One region of the Trichocoleus sp. AS-A1 genome, then DNA from elsewhere that is predicted to be linked to it. Evidence: predicted binding sites of a transcription regulator. Region 1 holds the regulator's gene; each other region holds the start of a gene.
The links. Region 1 encodes NtcA, which controls nitrogen genes in cyanobacteria. Its sites were predicted from a motif close to TTTGTANNNNNNNNTACAAA; they were not measured.
Positions count from the first base shown of each region.

Region 2: a site for NtcA is predicted at 2,316-2,335, ahead of NC994_RS17205 (ChaB family protein). Genes of this name have one in related genera too.
Region 3: a site for NtcA is predicted at 1,838-1,857, ahead of crtR (beta-carotene hydroxylase). Genes of this name have one in related genera too.
Region 4: a site for NtcA is predicted at 1,772-1,791, ahead of NC994_RS09830 (ferredoxin--nitrite reductase). Genes of this name have one in related genera too.

Region 1 covers NZ_JAMPKG010000029.1:70,025-74,431, forward strand. Annotated here, with positions in the region: gene NC994_RS20440 (DUF3084 domain-containing protein) at 65-1,666, opposite strand; gene ntcA (global nitrogen regulator NtcA) at 1,914-2,585, opposite strand; gene fabI (enoyl-ACP reductase FabI) at 2,965-3,741, shown strand; gene hisB (imidazoleglycerol-phosphate dehydratase HisB) at 3,895-4,407, shown strand, end outside.
Region 2 covers NZ_JAMPKG010000021.1:102,971-107,377, reverse strand. Annotated here, with positions in the region: gene NC994_RS17210 (right-handed parallel beta-helix repeat-containing protein) at 1-2,071, shown strand, start outside; gene NC994_RS17205 (ChaB family protein) at 2,461-2,730, shown strand; gene NC994_RS17200 (hypothetical protein) at 3,147-3,698, shown strand; gene NC994_RS17195 (aspartate aminotransferase) at 3,977-4,407, opposite strand, start outside.
Region 3 covers NZ_JAMPKG010000002.1:55,545-59,951, reverse strand. Annotated here, with positions in the region: gene NC994_RS01995 (CHAT domain-containing protein) at 1-670, opposite strand, end outside; gene NC994_RS01990 (COP23 domain-containing protein) at 911-1,750, opposite strand; gene crtR (beta-carotene hydroxylase) at 2,064-2,966, shown strand; gene aroH (chorismate mutase) at 3,024-3,458, opposite strand; gene sppA (signal peptide peptidase SppA) at 3,540-4,361, opposite strand.
Region 4 covers NZ_JAMPKG010000010.1:76,042-80,448, forward strand. Annotated here, with positions in the region: gene NC994_RS09825 (DICT sensory domain-containing protein) at 1-1,418, opposite strand, end outside; gene NC994_RS09830 (ferredoxin--nitrite reductase) at 1,893-3,428, shown strand; gene NC994_RS09835 (CmpA/NrtA family ABC transporter substrate-binding protein) at 3,509-4,407, shown strand, end outside.

The DNA of each region.
Region 1 (4,407 bases):
TAATTGCTAATTTACGAATGGTTAATTGCCATTAGTCATCATCTCATCACTAATGACTAATAAATTACATCCTCACCACAACTTCTCCGTCTTCAACTGCCTCCAAATTTAATTTCATGGGTCCGGCAATATAGGCGTCCTCTGCCACGACCGCTTTCAGAGAAATCGGCTTATTGTGCTTTTTCAACTGCTCGATAAACCGAATCAAGCTAACAATTCGATTGTCCCCAACCTGAACTGTATCTCCTAAAATCCCCGCGCGAGTGGCTCGGAACTGGGATGCTCCAAGCAGCAGGTCAATCCGCTGCCGAATTTGTTGGTCGGTCATGTTTGAAGGATCGGCAGATGTCGTTGCTACGACTTCACCAGTGCGGAATACAACTTGATTGGGTGCGGCGTCTGCAAAGACTTGTACCTGCTTTTCTCCCTGGACATAGTTACCAGCCGAAAAAACTCGGACTACATAGTTTCGACCATCCTGAATCTGGTTGATCAGTTGCTCGACCTGTGCCTCTGTAATTTGCACGACCCGTTCGTTCGCCACCTTGTTGAGACCGGGTTGGGTCGCTTTAATCGCTGTCCGATTCGCTTCCCGTAATAGCTGCTCAATGACCTGTCGGGCTGCGGCTGGCTCGACAATACGAAAAACGCCAGCCGCCAGAACCTGACCGCGCAGCAGAGCCAGACTACCCTGACGCAAAGTTTGATAAGACTGGTAATACTGTTCTAAGGTTGCCACTTCCTGCTCTAGGGAAGCTTGTTGTTTTTCGAGTTCTTTAAGGCGATTTTCTCGCTGGGCAATCACCTCATCTCGTTGAGAAATTTTGTTATCAAGTAGAGATAAGGCTTTGTCTCGCTGGGCAATTTGCTCATCGCGATCGCTCAGGCTCTTCCGAAAGGCAGCAAGTTTCTCATCAAGTTCCACAAGGGCTTGATCCCGCTTGAGAATTTGCTCATCGCGTTGGCTAATTGCTCGGTCTTGCTGGGCAATTTTTTGGTCGCGCTGAGTCACTTTCGCTTTGAATTCAGTAATTTCAGCTCTGACTTGATTTCGCTGCTGGAGCAATTCTTGGCGTTCTGCTTGAAGTTGTTGGATTTCCGAACGTAGCGTCTTCGCTTGCCCAGAGACAGAGGTCAGCTGTTTTTGGGTTTGCTGAAAGCTGCTGGCGACCCGACTCAGTTCGCTTTGAGTTTGATTTAGTTGCGCCTCCGTCTGGCCTTGTTTAGCCAGCGCAGCTGCCAAAGATCGATTAATCGCATCTAAGCGCTGCTGAGCGACAGATTGCTGGGTGCGAGCTTGAGCGAGTTCCTTCTCGACTTGCTCTTTTTGGGCGGCGGTTTTAGCAAGTTCGCTTTCGGTTTTCCGTTTCTGCTCGTTCGCTTTGGCAATATCCTTACTGGCTGTCTTGAGTTTTTTCTGCACTTCTTGGAGTCTAAAAACTCCAATCCGCAATTGTTCGCTTGTCGCAAAGATGATTGTCAGTGTTGAGGCAGAAATCGTTAGTCCCGTTAGAATCGTTACTAAAACAGCTGTTTTGCGGGGACGCAGATTGAACAACGACAGGCGTGCTTTTCCCACGCGCGTGCCAATGCGATCGCCTACCGTTGCGATGACGCTTCCCAACACTAAAATAGACAAAATCAGGAAGAGCGCACTGTCGGTCATTGTCTGCTACAGTCATTCCAGTTACAGCCTATCGCATCGCAGGCTAGAGAAAGGGTTAACAGGAATTAAAGATCGAAGGTGAAATCGGAAAGGTTAAAGGTTGCAAGGTTGAAAACTATCCGCTTAAAACCTGACACCTTTTAACTCAACTCCCGACTAAATGTTAAAACTGGATAACCTGCTCGCGCTACCATGCCGTTTTAACCAACAACCTAACCTACAACCTGACGAGAGCCTCTAGCTGTTTTCAAGTAAACTGCTGACTCAGTGTAACTGGGTTGTGTACCGTAATTTTTTTCTTGTGGATAGAAATCATTTTTTCCTCCCGCAAATCTCCCAGTAAGCGGGTGACAGTTACCCTGGTGGAGCCGATTGCTTCTGCGATCGCTTGATGAGAAAGCTTCAGATCGATCGTAATTCCATTGGCGGTAGGAACGCCAAAATCACGGCACAGAATCAATAGAAAACTCACCAAGCGCGATCCCATATCTCGGTGAGCTAATGTCTCAATCATCATTTCTGTTTGCAAAATGCGCGAAGAAAGCCCTTGCAGCATCAACATCGATAGCTCCGGATTATCCTTGAGCGATTGCTCTACCTGATCGATCGGTGCCGAAAGCAGCTCCACTGGCGTAAATGCTACAGCGTGATAAAACCGATCCGAACGATGCCCTGTAATTAAGGACAGTACTCCAAAAACGCTGTTTTCTCGCAGCAACGCCACGGTAATTTCTTCCCCAGCTTCATACACGCGAGACAGCTTTACTGCACCTTTGAGCAAAAAGTATACCCGTTCAGCCGGGTCTCCTGGGAAAAAGATCGTCTTGCCCCGCTCAAAAGTTTCCACCACGGGTGGAAACGCCCCACCTCCCAGTTGACGGAACACAGCTGCTAGCGGTCTATCTTGCGTCACTGCCACTTCCTTTTTCCTAAATGCTGCCCTACAGACTTCTGCAACTTTCTGTCGGAGGAACTTTAACCATAGCAAAACAACTATGAGAGTTTTCTGACATTAGACACAGATAAACTGACTTCCAAGCGGTTTTTGTGCTATTTGATACAAAATTTTAAAGTAGTTTCCCCGGCTACCTTCTTTAGTTCTCTCCCTGCTCAAGGCAAGTAAGATTATGACGGAAAATGTTGATATCTTGACAGTATCTGCGCTATCGGGTGGGATGCATGGTGAGTAAGGAGGCACGCTCCTTACCCGTACTAGACAGCCTTGCTCCGGGCGATCGCGATCTTGAATACTCCCCTAAATCGGATATCCTCTAATATTGCCTTCAAAATCGACATTTATGCTAGATTTAACCGGAAAAAACGCCCTTGTCACCGGCATTGCCAACAACCGATCGATCGCCTGGGGGATTGCTCAGCAACTGCACCAAGCGGGTGCGAATCTAGGAGTGACTTACCTGCCAGACGACCGGGGTCGCTTTGAAAAAAAAGTGGCAGAGTTGGTAGAACCCCTCAACCCCAGCTTGTTTTTACCCTGCGATGTCCAGAATGAGACCCAAATTCAGTCTACATTTGACGCCATCCGCGATAAGTGGGGTAAGCTAGACATCCTGATCCATTGTCTTGCCTTTGCGAACAAGGAAGATTTATCAGGTGATTTTAGCAACACTACCCGCGCTGGCTTCACCCAAGCTCTAGAAATTAGTACCTATTCGCTGGTGCAACTTGCCGGGTCAGCAAAACCACTGATGACAGAAGGCGGCAGTATTGTCACGCTGACTTATCTAGGCGGCGTTAAGGTGATCCCCAACTACAACGTAATGGGAATTGCCAAGTCTGGATTGGAAATGAGTGTCCGTTACCTGGCATCTGAATTAGGTCCACAGAATATTCGCGTGAATGCAATTTCGGCAGGTCCTATCCGCACTTTGGCATCGTCGGCGGTAGGTGGCATTCTGGATATGATCCATCACGTTGAGGAAGTGGCACCGCTGCGACGCACTGTAACTCAGAAAGAAGTGGGAAATGCGGCTGCTTTCTTGTGTAGCGATTTGGCAAGTGGCATTACAGGTCAGGTGCTGTATGTCGATGCGGGATACGAGATTATGGGGATGTAAAAAGAATCAAACATTAAAAATTAAAAATTAAAAAGCAAAGATTCTGCTAATTTTTAATTTTTAATTTTGCATTTTAAAGGCTTTCGCGTCTCCCAGATGCTCAGTAAAGTAGGATAATAAACTTAACTTTATTTTCTTGAGTGAGCATCTGCGATGCAGGCACGCGATCGCCAATTTACACCTTCTCCAAGCATTGAACAGCTTTTGTCTCCTCGGATGGCAAGGGTTCCCCGCAAGACGGGCGAAACGGATGTTATCGTCACCGTCAAATTAGACGGGAATGGCACTTGCAATGCAAAAACTGGCATTCCGTTTTTAGACCATATGCTGCATCAAATCGCCTCTCACAGCCTGATTGATTTGGATGTAGCCGCGACGGGAGACTTGGAAATTGATGACCACCATACCAATGAAGATGTGGGAATTACCCTAGGAATGGCGTTGCATCAAGCACTGGGCGATCGCAAAGGAATTGTCCGATTTGGGAATTTCCTCGCCCCTCTCGATGAAGCGTTGGTTCAGGTAGCGTTAGATTTTTCCGGACGTCCTCATCTGAGCTATGGCTTAGAGATTCCCACTCAGCGAGTCGGGACTTATGACACCCAGCTGGTGCGGGAATTTTTTGTGGCGTTGATCAATCACAGCCAGATGACGCTGCACATTCGC
Region 2 (4,407 bases), on a different contig from region 1:
TACCCGCGACACGGGTAATAGCAACTTTAATCAAGTGGGTGCTGGATTTGAAAGTTTAGGAGAAAACTGGGATGTTCGCGCGAATGCTTACATTCCGGTTGGAGATACCCGCCAACTGACCCAAGAGAGGGTTTTTTCTACAGGTTTATCGTTTTCAGACCCTTTCTTTCAGGGTAATTTCTTGGGTCAAACTAGAAATCAACAACTTCAACGCGATCGCAATTTTGAAGCAGCGATGGCAGGATTTGATGTTGAAGCTGGCGTGAAAATCGCCCAGCTAGGTCAAACCGGCGACCTCCGAGGTTATGCCGGACTGTATTATTATGATGCCCCAGGCAGTTCGGAGATTTTAGGCTGGCGCACTCGGTTGGAAGCGCGTCCTACTGACACTTTTAGGCTGGGACTCTTGCTCTCAAATGATGCCACTTTTGGTACGAATTTGGTGCTGAATGTCGGGGCGAATTTTCCCGGCACTCGTCCCAGAGAGATAAGAAAAGAAGATCGAGTTCTGGCGCGTCTGGGGGAATCTGTGACCCGAAACGCGAATATCGTAGTCGATGAACAATCCGAATCTGAGTCTTTCAGCGTGCAGGATACGGTATTTGTTACGAATCCCGCGACGGGTCAACCGTGGAGATTTCGGCACGTCAATTTGGGAATTGGAACCGGGAACGGCACGTTCGAGAATCCGACTGCAACGGTTGCGGAAGCTTTGGCTGTGGCTCAATCCAATGATATTGTCTACGTGCAACCAGGGACAAATCTTGGGGTTCCTGCTTTCAAGATTCCCGACCAAGTGCAGGTGCTTTCAACTGGCCCTGTGCAGCGTATAGATACCGTGGAACTCGGCAATCTACAATTACCCTTATCTAATGCAGGGGTACTGCCAGACGTGACAGGAACAGTCACGATGGGGAATATGACAACGCTTTCGGGTTTCGCCATTAGCGCAACCACTGGTTCTGGCATCGCTGGAAGCAACATCAGCAATGCAATTATTCGAGACAATGCGATCGCGAATTCTGCCAGTGAGGGCATCTTACTTGAGAACGTGACTGGGCAGATACTAATTCAAGACAACGCGATCGCAAATTCTGCTTTGGAAGGCTTTTCCCTCAGCAATAATCAGGGGCAAGTTAACCTAATTCTTGTCAAAAACACGATCGCCAACAATGGTGCTTTAGCTAACGAAGGGGACGGCATCAATCTTGAACTTCGCAATACTGCAACTGGAACCTTTAATATCTCAGAGAATACGATTACTGGCAGTAACAGCTTCGGGAGCATCGCCGACGGAGTCGAGGTAAAACTGTTCGAGAGTGCTTCCGGAACCTTTACTCTGACTAATAACCAAATAACCGCAAATCAATTTAGTGGCATTAATATTGAACTTGAATCCAATACTTTGGGGACATTTGAGATTGCCAACAGCACAATCTCAGGCAATCAATTTGATGGAATTTCTATCAAGCTAAACGATAGCGCGACTGGAACGTTTAATATCACTAATACTCAAATTTCTAAAAACGGGTTTTATGGGATTGGGATACTTCTCTCAAATAACACCTCTGGAACCTTCAACATTACCAATAGCACCATTGCTGAAAATCAAGATAATGGAGTGAATATCGCACTTTCCGATGCAGCGATAGGAACAGTCAATATTTCTAACAATCAGCAAATTTCTAAAAATGGATTTTACGGAATTTTTACCAGCATCAATGGAAACGCCCAACTTCAATTCCTCAGTGAATCAAATCAAATTATAGATAATGCTTTTACCGGGCTTTCCCTCAACAGCTACGATACTGCTAAAATCTTTGCCGGAGTCCGGCTTAACACCATAACAGGCAGCGCAATCGGCGATTTCGAAGCAATAACCAGCGGTTCTGGCGATACAATTTGTCTCCAACCCCGCAATAATACGATTGGAAACTTTTTCTTAAATGACAGTTTTGGAGGAGCGATCCAGATAGAAACGGGAACGCTGTCTACAAATAATATCTCTGTCAGCGATCTTAACAATTGGTCTGGAACCACTGTATCGGCTGGAACTTGTGGTTTCCCTTAATCGGTAAACGATACCAGTTCACTTTTGTCGGATCTCACGTGTAATCCCCCAGATCCCCATTTTCAGGTGGGATTCGAGAATTGAAGTGCCTGTAGAGACGCGATTAATCGCGTCTCTACAGGAGTTCGCGAATTATTTAGGCGTAGCAATCCTACATGATTCGTGAAGGAGAGATCCCCAACTTCGAGAAAGAAGCCGGGGATCTGAACCACTGTATTCGCCAGTAGATGATTTGTAGGGAGAAGTTGTGTAACAAGATACAGAATGACTTTACATAAGATAATGCCTCAGATAGGTATATCGAGGAGCCATAACTACATCCTAGGACGAGGAATTTGTACCTCTGGCTTTCTAATATTGATCTCAAGCAAAAATAATAGGAGTAGTTTATGACCGAACAACCAGATCAACAAGTTAATAACTTACCTTCAGAAGTCCAAGAACTGCCTGAGGCTGCTCAGCAGATTTTCCAGGCTGCATTTAAGAGTGCTCATGAAGACGGGATGGACGAAGAAGCTGCCCGCAAGGTTGCGTGGAACACCATCAACAGCGAATACCGTCAAGGTGAAGATGGCAACTGGGAGCGGACTCCTGAAATGATAAACGAAGACAATTCAAATCCCGTAACCCGCGCTGCGGTTCAGTCTGGCGGCAATTAAACGCTTTTAAGTAGCAATCGTTTAGATTGATTGACAATAGAAGGCGGTCTGTGACTTGCACAGACCGCCTTTTGCCTATAGGTCTACGTTTAGCTTAATTTGCAGTAAAATGAACCGTTTCAAGTGCAGCGAACGATATATAGATAAATACCCTCAGATAGAACCTCACCCCTAGCCCCTCTCCCTCTGGGTTCACAAGGTAGGGTTACACCAGAGTGCATTCAATAAAGAATTTCCATCGTGGCGTCTGAAAGCAAATTGTTCGCGTCGCCAGTTGACTAAAGCAACTGCGCCCAAAAGATAAATTTGAATAAATTATGATAATTTATGGTTGTAGCTAGCTCAACCTTGCTAATTGTCTCAACTCCATGGTTGATCAATTAACCAGGTAAAAAAATAAAAGGAGGTAGAACATAATGAAAAAAACATTCAATAACCTATTGTTAACAGGTCTTGTAGTGTTTTCAATGGCGCTGGTCAGTGGTTGTGGTGGAGGCGAAAACTCTACTACTTCTCAGGCTTCTCCTTCCCCAAAATCTCCTACATCCCAGACTGCAACTACCTCTAAACCGACTTCTTCTCAACTGAAGTTTGAAAAATCTTTTTTGGTCAGAAAAACTCCCGATAAAAAAGTTGTGCCGGTTAATGATGGAGTTTATAAAAGGGGAGAAGATGTTCAGCTAGTCTTGCTCAATGTTGGCAAATTTAAGAAAGGTCAGGATGGGAAAAACTGGCTAGATATGGATATGGAAGTTAAAAATGCCAAGGGCGAAGTTATTTTGGTGAAAAAGAGCTTAATTGGAGAAAAAGGACATACAGCTTTAAAAGATGATGTAGCAGCCTCTCCCAATGGCACTGTTAATACAACTCCTAAAATTCAACCGGGAACTTACCAAATTCAGCTAACGATTTATGACAAGGTGGGTGGTGGTAGGGTAACAGAAACTAAAGCTTTTACTTTGAAATAAGGGCGGCGCAAACAAAAATCATCTACTGGATACGATACGGTAGATGATTTGTAATTCCCTTTAACACATTGCACCCCTCCCCGCAGGCAGGGAGGGGTGCCGGAGCCTCAGAAAATGGCAGGGAGGGGTTGGGAACGGTAGAAAATCAGACAAATTTTATCCCTAATTAAAGTTTGCACTTATACAAGCAAATTCATCTAAAGGATAACGCTAGTTATTTTTGAAATAGCCGAGTTTCCAAATTGGAGATTAAACCCAAAAATTCAAGCTTCGATGTTTTATCCCTGCTTGATAAACGCGCCCTCATTTTCGGATGAATAGCGGATATTGGCTTCTTTGAAACGCCGCAAAGCTTCAGCTAAGCGATCGCATTCAGCAATCAAACTCACCCGCACATATCCCTCACCAGCAGCTCCAAAGGCATTTCCGGGAGTCACGACCACGCCCGTCTGCTGCAAGACAGAGAGGGCAAAATCTGTTGAGGTCATTCCTACCGGACACGGAACCCACAGGTACATGGTGGCTTTTGGTTTGGGAACCGTCCAACCCAACTCAGCAAATCCCTCGATCAGAAAATCGCGGCGACGGCGATAGCGATCGCAGACCTGATTGACATAAACATCTGGAAGCTGTAAGGCGGTTTCGGCGGCAGATTGCAAGGCGGCAAAGATGCCATAATCCAGATTGGTTTTGAGTGTCCGCAACCCTT
Region 3 (4,407 bases), on a different contig from region 1:
GCCGCACTAATTTCTCACCCGGTACACCGACTACAGCAATTTGCCCCCCAGTCGCCCTCATCTGCCCCGTAGTAACTGCCGTGCCACCTAACAGGGTTAAATTCTCCGATACTGCCAAATTCCCCGCATTGATAATGCTTCCAGGTTGAGGAGTGTTAAAAATAAACTGGTTGGGCGTTCCGACCAATGTAGCGTAGTCATTCGCCCCCATTGCATTAAACCAATTGCTGCCAAAAGCAATACCTGTGGCAGTGGTGGCGGTAAATGAAGCAGGAACGTTTAGGCTGGCATGAGAACCAAAAATAATGCCTGATGGATTCATCAAGAACAGGTTGGAGTTTCCCCCTGTGACTTGGATTAATCCATTGATATAAGAAGCATTCCCACCTGTAACGCGCCCTAAGATATTTTGAATATTAGGGTTAGAAAGAAAGTTTGCAATTTCCCCAGAATTTAACTCTAGCTGCTCAAAGCTATGAAAAAGATTTGCTTTATCCTTTGAAAGCGTGCCGCCGCTAATGTTAAAACGGTTCCCCTCTGGAGTAACAATTGTGCCGGTGCCGTCAGCCGCTGGGGTAATCGGCTGTGCTTGTACTGGTTGAAGCGAGTTAGCGATCGCTGTTAGTGAAAACACTACCAGTAACAGCCTTATATTTCTAACGGCTGACATAGTTATGCACTTACCCTGGTGTCAATATCCCTAAAGTAACATTGACAGATTCAACGTGTTAGGAATGCTTTTATTTGTTTTAGCTCATAAGAGCGATCGCCATCTATAAATAAATAAAATTGTCTGGCTTCCAGACGGCGCAATATTGGGAAGCCAAACAATTTTGTATCTTCTCTATTCTATTGATTGTGCTGATTATGCGATCGCGGGTTTGAGTCCCCGCTCGCCTATCAACAATTTTTAACGGAAGTTGCCTGGATTCAGTCGAGGATTGGCTCGATTCGAGCGCATAGGCACTCCGCCTTTCAACTGGGTGCCGGTGCCACCATCAGCTCGATCTAAGAAAGGTCGCAGGTTAACGCTTTGTGACTTACGGCTGGAGCGATTCGTGGTCCCGCCAAGGGAAGATAAGCCCAAGTTTAAGAGATCGTTGAGCATCTGAGCATCCCGACCCCCAACAAAGGTATTGACGCCCTCTGTCACCTGTCCGCTGTCAGCAGTGCTGATATTTTGGAAAACGCGATCGCGGATTAACTGCGGATTTTCACCGGGAGGTACAGTCAGGACAATCCGACAGTCTGGATTTTTCTGAGTCGTGATGCAAACAACGTTGTAGTTATTTTCCACCGATGCCCGCATTTCCTGAAGACCATCGGGTCGATAAGATTCTAATCTGCGACTAATTTCGTTACAGCGTCTCTCCGCAGTCCAACCACCGCCTAAAGGACTGGGAGTTGCCCAAGCATAAGCTTGATCGGGTTGACTTTTCGGGTGATACATCACCATATACTGACTGTTCGTTAGCTGGCAGGTAAACCGTGGCTTGTTAGCAGTTGTACTATTCTCTGATTCCGTTCCTGAGCTAGTGGTGCTATCTGGACTCCCATCGGTGTCTACCACAACATCCCCGTCCGAGGTCTGAGTATTCTCATCTTCTACACCCGGCAGTTGCGCTTGCTGAACAGAACCTGCAAAGGCGATACCGCTATTCAGTAGCATTGCTACACCAGCAGATAAAGCCACACTTTTGACAACTAAGGACTTTGTCTCAGACGCGAACCTAGACAGATATGGTGACATATCAACAATCCTCCTGTATATTTTTTGGCTATCGTTAGCATCATTTGAATTAAATGAGCTAATTTCATAAATCTTTATAAATTGGTCTCCGTAGCGTATACTACGAAAGCACGACTAGAATCCCCCGCTTCCCTAGTAGGAATAAGGGTAAGAAGTCAGGAAAATAGCTCGTATTTTTTGAAAATTGTCAATCAGTGGGTACAGTTTCTCGTGTATCCAATGTTGCACAACATACCCCCCTAGATGCCATAGTGACGGGAAAACCGAAGCAAAGTTCCCGCAGAACCCTTAAATCATTAAAAAGGAGAAAACAATGTTGTTGGAGGCACAAAAGCCGCTGACAGTTCCCAGACATTTCCTGGAACCGCCTGCGTCCCTAAGCCCAACGCTACTCATGTTTCTAGCCGCCGTAGCGATGGTTGTGCTATCAAACTTTGGTTATTGGCTCTGGGAGTGGCCTCACTGGTGTTGCTTTGTCACAAACACGATCGCCTTGCACATTTGTGGAACGGTGATTCACGATGCTTGTCATAATTCTGCCCATCGTAACCGAGTCATCAATGCCATCCTGGGACATGGCAGTGCGCTGATGTTAGTCTTTGCCTTCCCAGTATTTACTAGGGTTCATTTGCAGCATCATGCCCATGTCAATGACCCGGAAAACGATCCAGATCATTACGTTTCTACTGGCGGACCCCTGTGGTTAATTCCGGTGCGATTTTTATACCACGAAGTATTTTTCTTTAAACGTCAGCTGTGGCGAAAATACGAACTTTTGGAATGGTTCTTAAGCCGTTTGTTTGTCGGGACGATTTTCTATATTTCAATTCAGTACCACTTCTTAGGCTACATTCTCAATTTTTGGTTTATCCCTTCTGCCCTGGTAGGATTGGCGCTGGGATTGTTTTTTGATTATTTGCCGCATCGCCCTCATCAAGAACGCGATCGCTGGAAAAATGCCAGAGTCTACCCCAACCCCATCCTCAATTTGCTGATCATGGGGCAAAATTACCACCTCATTCATCATTTGTGGCCTTCCATTCCCTGGTATCACTACCAGAATGCTTATTACGCCACCAAGCCCCTCTTAGATGAAAAAGGCTGTTATCAAACTCTGGGAATCTGGCAAGGAAAAAATTTCTGGAGCTTTTTATATGACGTTTTTTTAGGCATCCATTTTCACAACAAATCACCTAAAAACCTAGAAAATAGCTAATAAATGTCATTAGTGATTCGTCAATGACGAGGGACGAATCACTAATGACAAAAAACCTCAGCGATGAAACGACTGAATCGTTGACTGCGAGGATAAGCTAACCTGAGACAAACTCCAATCCGGTCTTAGGCTTTTAGCTCCCCGCAGATAAGGATGGTAAATCGGTGGATGGGAAGCTGGCAAATTGACGTGAATTAAGAAGCGGATGCAACGCTCCAGCCCTCCCTCCACGTGCATTTGCTGGACATCTAGCAGAGGAACATTGTCCCAGTGGGGACGAGAGCGAGCGATCGCAGCGGGAAAGATCGCATCCAGATCCCGCGTTACCGAGAACGTGGCACTAATAATTAGATCGGGATGTAGTTGATTGTGTACTTCTAATTCATCGAGTAGTTCCGCTACCACTTCTCGAATTGCCTCAGCCGTGTTTTGTGAGGCAGTTGTTGCCCCGCGAATCGCTCGAACTCGCCACTCCACGCAAGCATCCTCCATTTTATAATTGAGATTTTGAATTTTAGATTTTGGATTTCAGAATCATCTAAATCATCTATAATCTAAAATCTAAACTTCAGACTAGGGTCGGTAAAGCCACAACGGCTGACCACTGGTAGAAAGTTCAAATTCTAACCAGTCTATCCCAGCTGATAGACTAGATGCCCCTTGAACTCTGCTCGATACCACACGATTCCAGAAAGGTTTGCGTTCTTCCAGGGTGTAACACTTCGTTTTTTCGGGATCGAGACCGACCAGTTCCGCAGCCCAACGGCGGGCATCTTCCTCAGTGCCAAGCCGGTCAACAATTCCCAGTTCTAACGCTTGTTGACCTGTGAAAATGCGACCATCGGCAAAACTTTTAACGGTTTCGGTTGTCAGCTTCCGAGCCTCAGCAACCGTTTGCACAAATTGCTGATAACTGACGTCAATCAGGTCTTGGAGAATATTCTTTTCCGGCTCGGTGAGTTCCCGGTCAAAAGCCAGAATATCTTTATAAGGACCCGATTTGATCACCTTGAAAGAAACGCCAATCTTTTCTAGCAAGCGCTCCAGGTTGTTTCCCCGGAGAATTACACCGATACTGCCGGTAATTGTGCCTGGGTTGGAAACAATGTGTTCGGCTCCCATCCCGATATAGACTCCTCCAGATGCGGAGATATTGCCAAAGCTGGCAACAATTTTCACCTTTTTTTGCAGGCGAGTCAGGGCTTCATAGATTTCTTGCGAATCCCCGACCGTACCACCAGGACTATCAATGCGTAGCAGTAATGCTGGAAACTTTCGTTCTTCAACCGTTTTCAGGCTTTCTAGAACTTGTTTTCGGGTAGTACTGCCAATCGCACCAGTCACTTCAATCCGAGCAATTTGTTTACGAAACTTAGGCTGAAAAGGCCAGATCATGAGCAGGCAAGCAATGAATCGTGAATGAATGAGCGAATTAGAGAAG
Region 4 (4,407 bases), on a different contig from region 1:
TGCCACTCGTAGGGGGTAGCACCGCAATGATGCAGCTCTACTATCCCCAGTAGTCGATCCTGATATAGCACTGGCATCATCAGCCAAGACTGAATAGCAAAGCGGCTCGCCAGAGTTTGAAGTGGGCGATTGGAAGGAAGTTCCGACACTCCTACCGATATTCCTGCCGACACTTCTACAATGCGAGGGTCGATATGAGTATCGGCAACATAAACTCGCTCTCGGTTCTGCACAACTTCCTGAAATAGAGGATTTTCCTGTAAAGGCCAATCCTGACCGAGTGCAGAGGCAAGTCGAGAATTCCCGTTATCGGTCACTTTCAAAAATTCATGGTTAATCGTGGCAGAAGTATCGATTTCCCCGGCACGATAAATCAGACACCGGCAAGCGAACAATGCCTGTCCTAATTCCTGTACGGCAATGGATAGAATTTCATCCGGGTGTAACGGCTGTCCCGTATGGCTACCCCGCCGGATGGCAGCCGTAATCGAGTTGACTAGGCGTTCTTTGCGTTCTTGGGCGGAAATTGAGCGATAAGCTTTGAGCAGCTTGTACTGCCCCGCTTGCAAGTAAGTGACTAGGCACTGAACAAAGGGGTCGGGATTGTCGGTTAGAGACTCTGGAGTTTGGGCAGAGGGTTCCTTTGCCGCCTGTGGCTGTACGGAGTTTTGAACTAAAAAATTCTGCCGATTCGCTACTTCCCGATCGGTTTTTCCAAAGGAAGTTTCTAAAAACTCTCCCCTCGAAGGAATGCCGTAAATATTTCGTGCTTGAGCGAGCTTTTGAGCCAATTCCGGACGGTACTGCGAAATCCGATTGAGTAATAATTCAGCAACGATGCAACTGACTTGCCGATCGAACGTCCAGATTCCCTCAAACCGGCGGGCGGGGTCTATCCCTTCAAACGATGACATCCGCAATCGGGAGGTGGTTCGAGGAAGGTCAGAAGTGCGGCGGCTAGGGGAAAACGCGGGTGCGATTCCTTTTCTAGCTGCGGTCTTTCCTCTTACACCCTGACGCGATCGCCCATCCTCTGTTAGGTTTCGTTCTCGACAAACCAAGCAGGTAGCATAATTCTGCCCGATCACCACTAAGTGCCACTCTTGACTTAAACCATCGGTCGGCTCAAAAGCAACAGTTTCGTAAGCTTCCGAACTGTTGCTAAAGTCGGTTTCTGGGGCTGCCAGCACATATAACTGCTCTGTCCGTTCTGCAATCCGTCGATAACGGTGAGCTTCCTGACGATAGAAGCGCTCTCGCTGGAAACTGGCAATCACCAGATGCTGGTCTAAAGATGCCAGAACCTGGTCTTCCATCGCATGAGATAAGGCGATTAAGGAAGACTTGAAATACATTTGAGGTCGCAGCTGGGGCAGGACTTGCAGCAAATCTGCCAGCACAGAAGTCGGGATGATCATTTAGTAATTTGCCGAGTTTCGTACCCGTTCTATGCCTATCGTACAAAAGAGCGTTCCCTACTAACGGTTTGAATATTTCCTTGTAATCCGGTTTTAACGATTGTAAATTCTCACAAAATTGCTTAACTCCACGTTCAAGGGCAGCTAAATCACACTTGTGTGAGTTTTGTTATTTGATGGGCGTGAGTTGAGGGAAACTCAATGATTGCATTGATAGGGGTTTTGGGGAAGCGATCGCTTCCCCAAAACCCCTCGCCACAAGAATTTCTTATGTAAATCATTAATCCTCCTTAAGGGGGATGTCATGACTAAATGGCATCCGATCGATGCAAAAACTTCATTCGTATTAACATTTTGTAATTTCTTATACGAATTTCACAGTTGAGTTTGCATAACTTATCATCAACGAGCAATTGACAAACACAAGATTATCCGTTTGCGGGCATTCGAGCGCCACGTAATGAGGACACACCCATGACAAGCACAGCCACGCCCACAGCAAGTCTTAATAAATTTGAAAAATTCAAAGCAGAGAAAGATGGTCTGGCGGTAAAGGCAGAAATTGAACATTTTGCCCAGGTTGGCTGGGAGGCGATGGACGAAACAGACCGCGACCACCGACTCAAGTGGGTAGGGATTTTCTTCAGACCCGTTACGCCCGGAAAATTTATGATGCGGATGCGGATGCCCAGCGGTCTCCTCACCAGCGATCAAATGCGAATGCTCGCCGAGATTGTGCAGCGTTACGGCGAAGATGGCAGCGGCGATATCACCACCCGGCAAAATATCCAACTGCGGGGAGTCCGAATCGAGGATGTGCCAGAAATTTTCCGACGGTTAGAGCGAGTCGGGATGACCAGCATTCAGTCGGGAATGGATAACGTCCGCAACATCACAGGTTCGCCAGTTGCGGGGATTGATGCGGATGAATTGTTTGATACGCGAAGTCTGGTGCAGCAAGTCCAGGACATGATTACGAATCATGGGGAAGGCAACAAAGCTTTCAGCAATCTGCCCCGGAAATTCAATATTGCGATCGCGGGTTGCCGCGACAACTCGGTTCACGCCGAAATCAACGACCTTGCCTTCGTCCCCGCCTACAAAGAGGGCATCTTTGGGTTTAATGTCCTCGTCGGTGGTTTGTTCTCTGCCAAGCGGTGTGATGCTGCCATTCCCCTCAATGCTTGGGTGCATCCTGACGATGTTGTAGAGGTATGCCGAGCCGTTTTAGAAGTTTTTCGCGATCGCGGTCCCCGATCGAATCGGCACAAAGCACGGCTGATGTGGCTGATCGATGAATTGGGGTTAGGACAATTCCGAGCCTTGGTAGAAGAATATCTGGAGAAGCCCCTCCAACCAGCCGCCGAAAAGGACGAAATTGACTGGGAAAAGCGCGACCACATCGGCGTGTACCCCCAAAAGCAACCCGGCTTAAACTACGTCGGCTTACACGTTCCCGTGGGGCGTCTCTATGCCCAGGATATGTTTGACCTGGCTCGGATGGCTGAAGTTTACGGCAACGGCGAAATGCGGTTCACCGTTGAGCAAAATGTCATCATCCCGAATATTCCCGACTCGCGCTTAGACGCCTGCTTAGCCGAACCCCTGCTAGAACGATTCTCGATCAATCCCGATCCTTTAGCGCGATCGCTAGTCTCCTGCACCGGATCGCAGTTCTGCAACTTTGCCTTAATTGAAACTAAAAACCGTGCCCTGGCAACGATTGAAGAACTGGGAGCAGAATTATCTCTAACCAAACCCGTGCGGATTCACTGGACTGGTTGCCCCAACTCCTGCGGTCAGCCTCAAGTAGCCGACATCGGTTTGATGGGGACAAAAGTTCGCAAAAACGGCAAAACCTTAGAAGGTGTCGATCTTTACATGGGAGGCACAGTTGGTAAAGAAGCCCATTTGGGTACCTGCGTCCAGAAAAGCATTCCCTGCGAAGACCTCAAACCTGTATTGCGGAATTTATTGATCGAACAGTTTGGGGCGACTCCTCGCTTCTAGGAGTTGCAAAGAAGCTTTTAGCGACTCCCTACCACTAATTCCCGACTACGTACCACCGAGTTACCACTTCCAAGAGAAATATGAGCAGAGTTTCTAGACGGCAATTTATCATTACAGCAGGCGCAGCCACAGCCGGAAGCTTGCTAGCTCATGGCTGTAGTTCCGGCCCGACCGATAGCGCCAAGTCCGCTTCAAAATCCTCCCCCGTTGCCACCAGCACGGCAGCCAACGCGCCGAAAGTAGAAACAACCACCGCCAAGCTAGGATTTATTGCTCTAACGGATTCCGCGCCCCTAGTTGTAGCCCAGGAAAAAGGGTTGTTTGCCAAATACGGCATGACAGAGGTTGAGGTTGTCAAGCAAGCTTCCTGGCCCGTCACCCGCGATAACTTGGAGCTAGGCACAGCCGGTAACGCCGGTGGCATTGATGGGGCGCATATTTTATCCCCCATGCCTTACTTTATGAGCTTGGGACAAACCAAGAACAAGCAGCCAGTGCCGATGTACATCCTGGCGCGGTTAAATACCAATGGTCAAGCAATTTCTGTTGCCAATACTTACAAAGAATCCAAAGTCGGCTTAGACAGCAAAGGACTTAAAGAAGCCTTTACCAAAGCTGGGGGCAAAAATGACTTCAAGGCAGCTATTACCTATCCTGGTGGCACCCACGACCTCTGGATGCGCTACTGGTTAGCCGCAGGCGGCATCGATCCAAACAAGGATATTTCTACAGTCCCCGTACCACCGCCTCAGATGGTGGCGAATATGAAAACGGGCAACATGGAAGCCTTCTGTGTAGGCGAACCGTGGAACGCCCAGCTGGTGAACCAAGGGCAGGGTTACACCGCCTTGGTAACGGGAGAACTGTGGAAAGACCATCCCGAAAAAGCTTTTGCGATGCGGGCTGATTGGGTAGATAAAAATCCCAATTCTGCCAAAGCGCTGCTAATGGCAATCCAAGAAGCCCAGCAGTGGTGCGA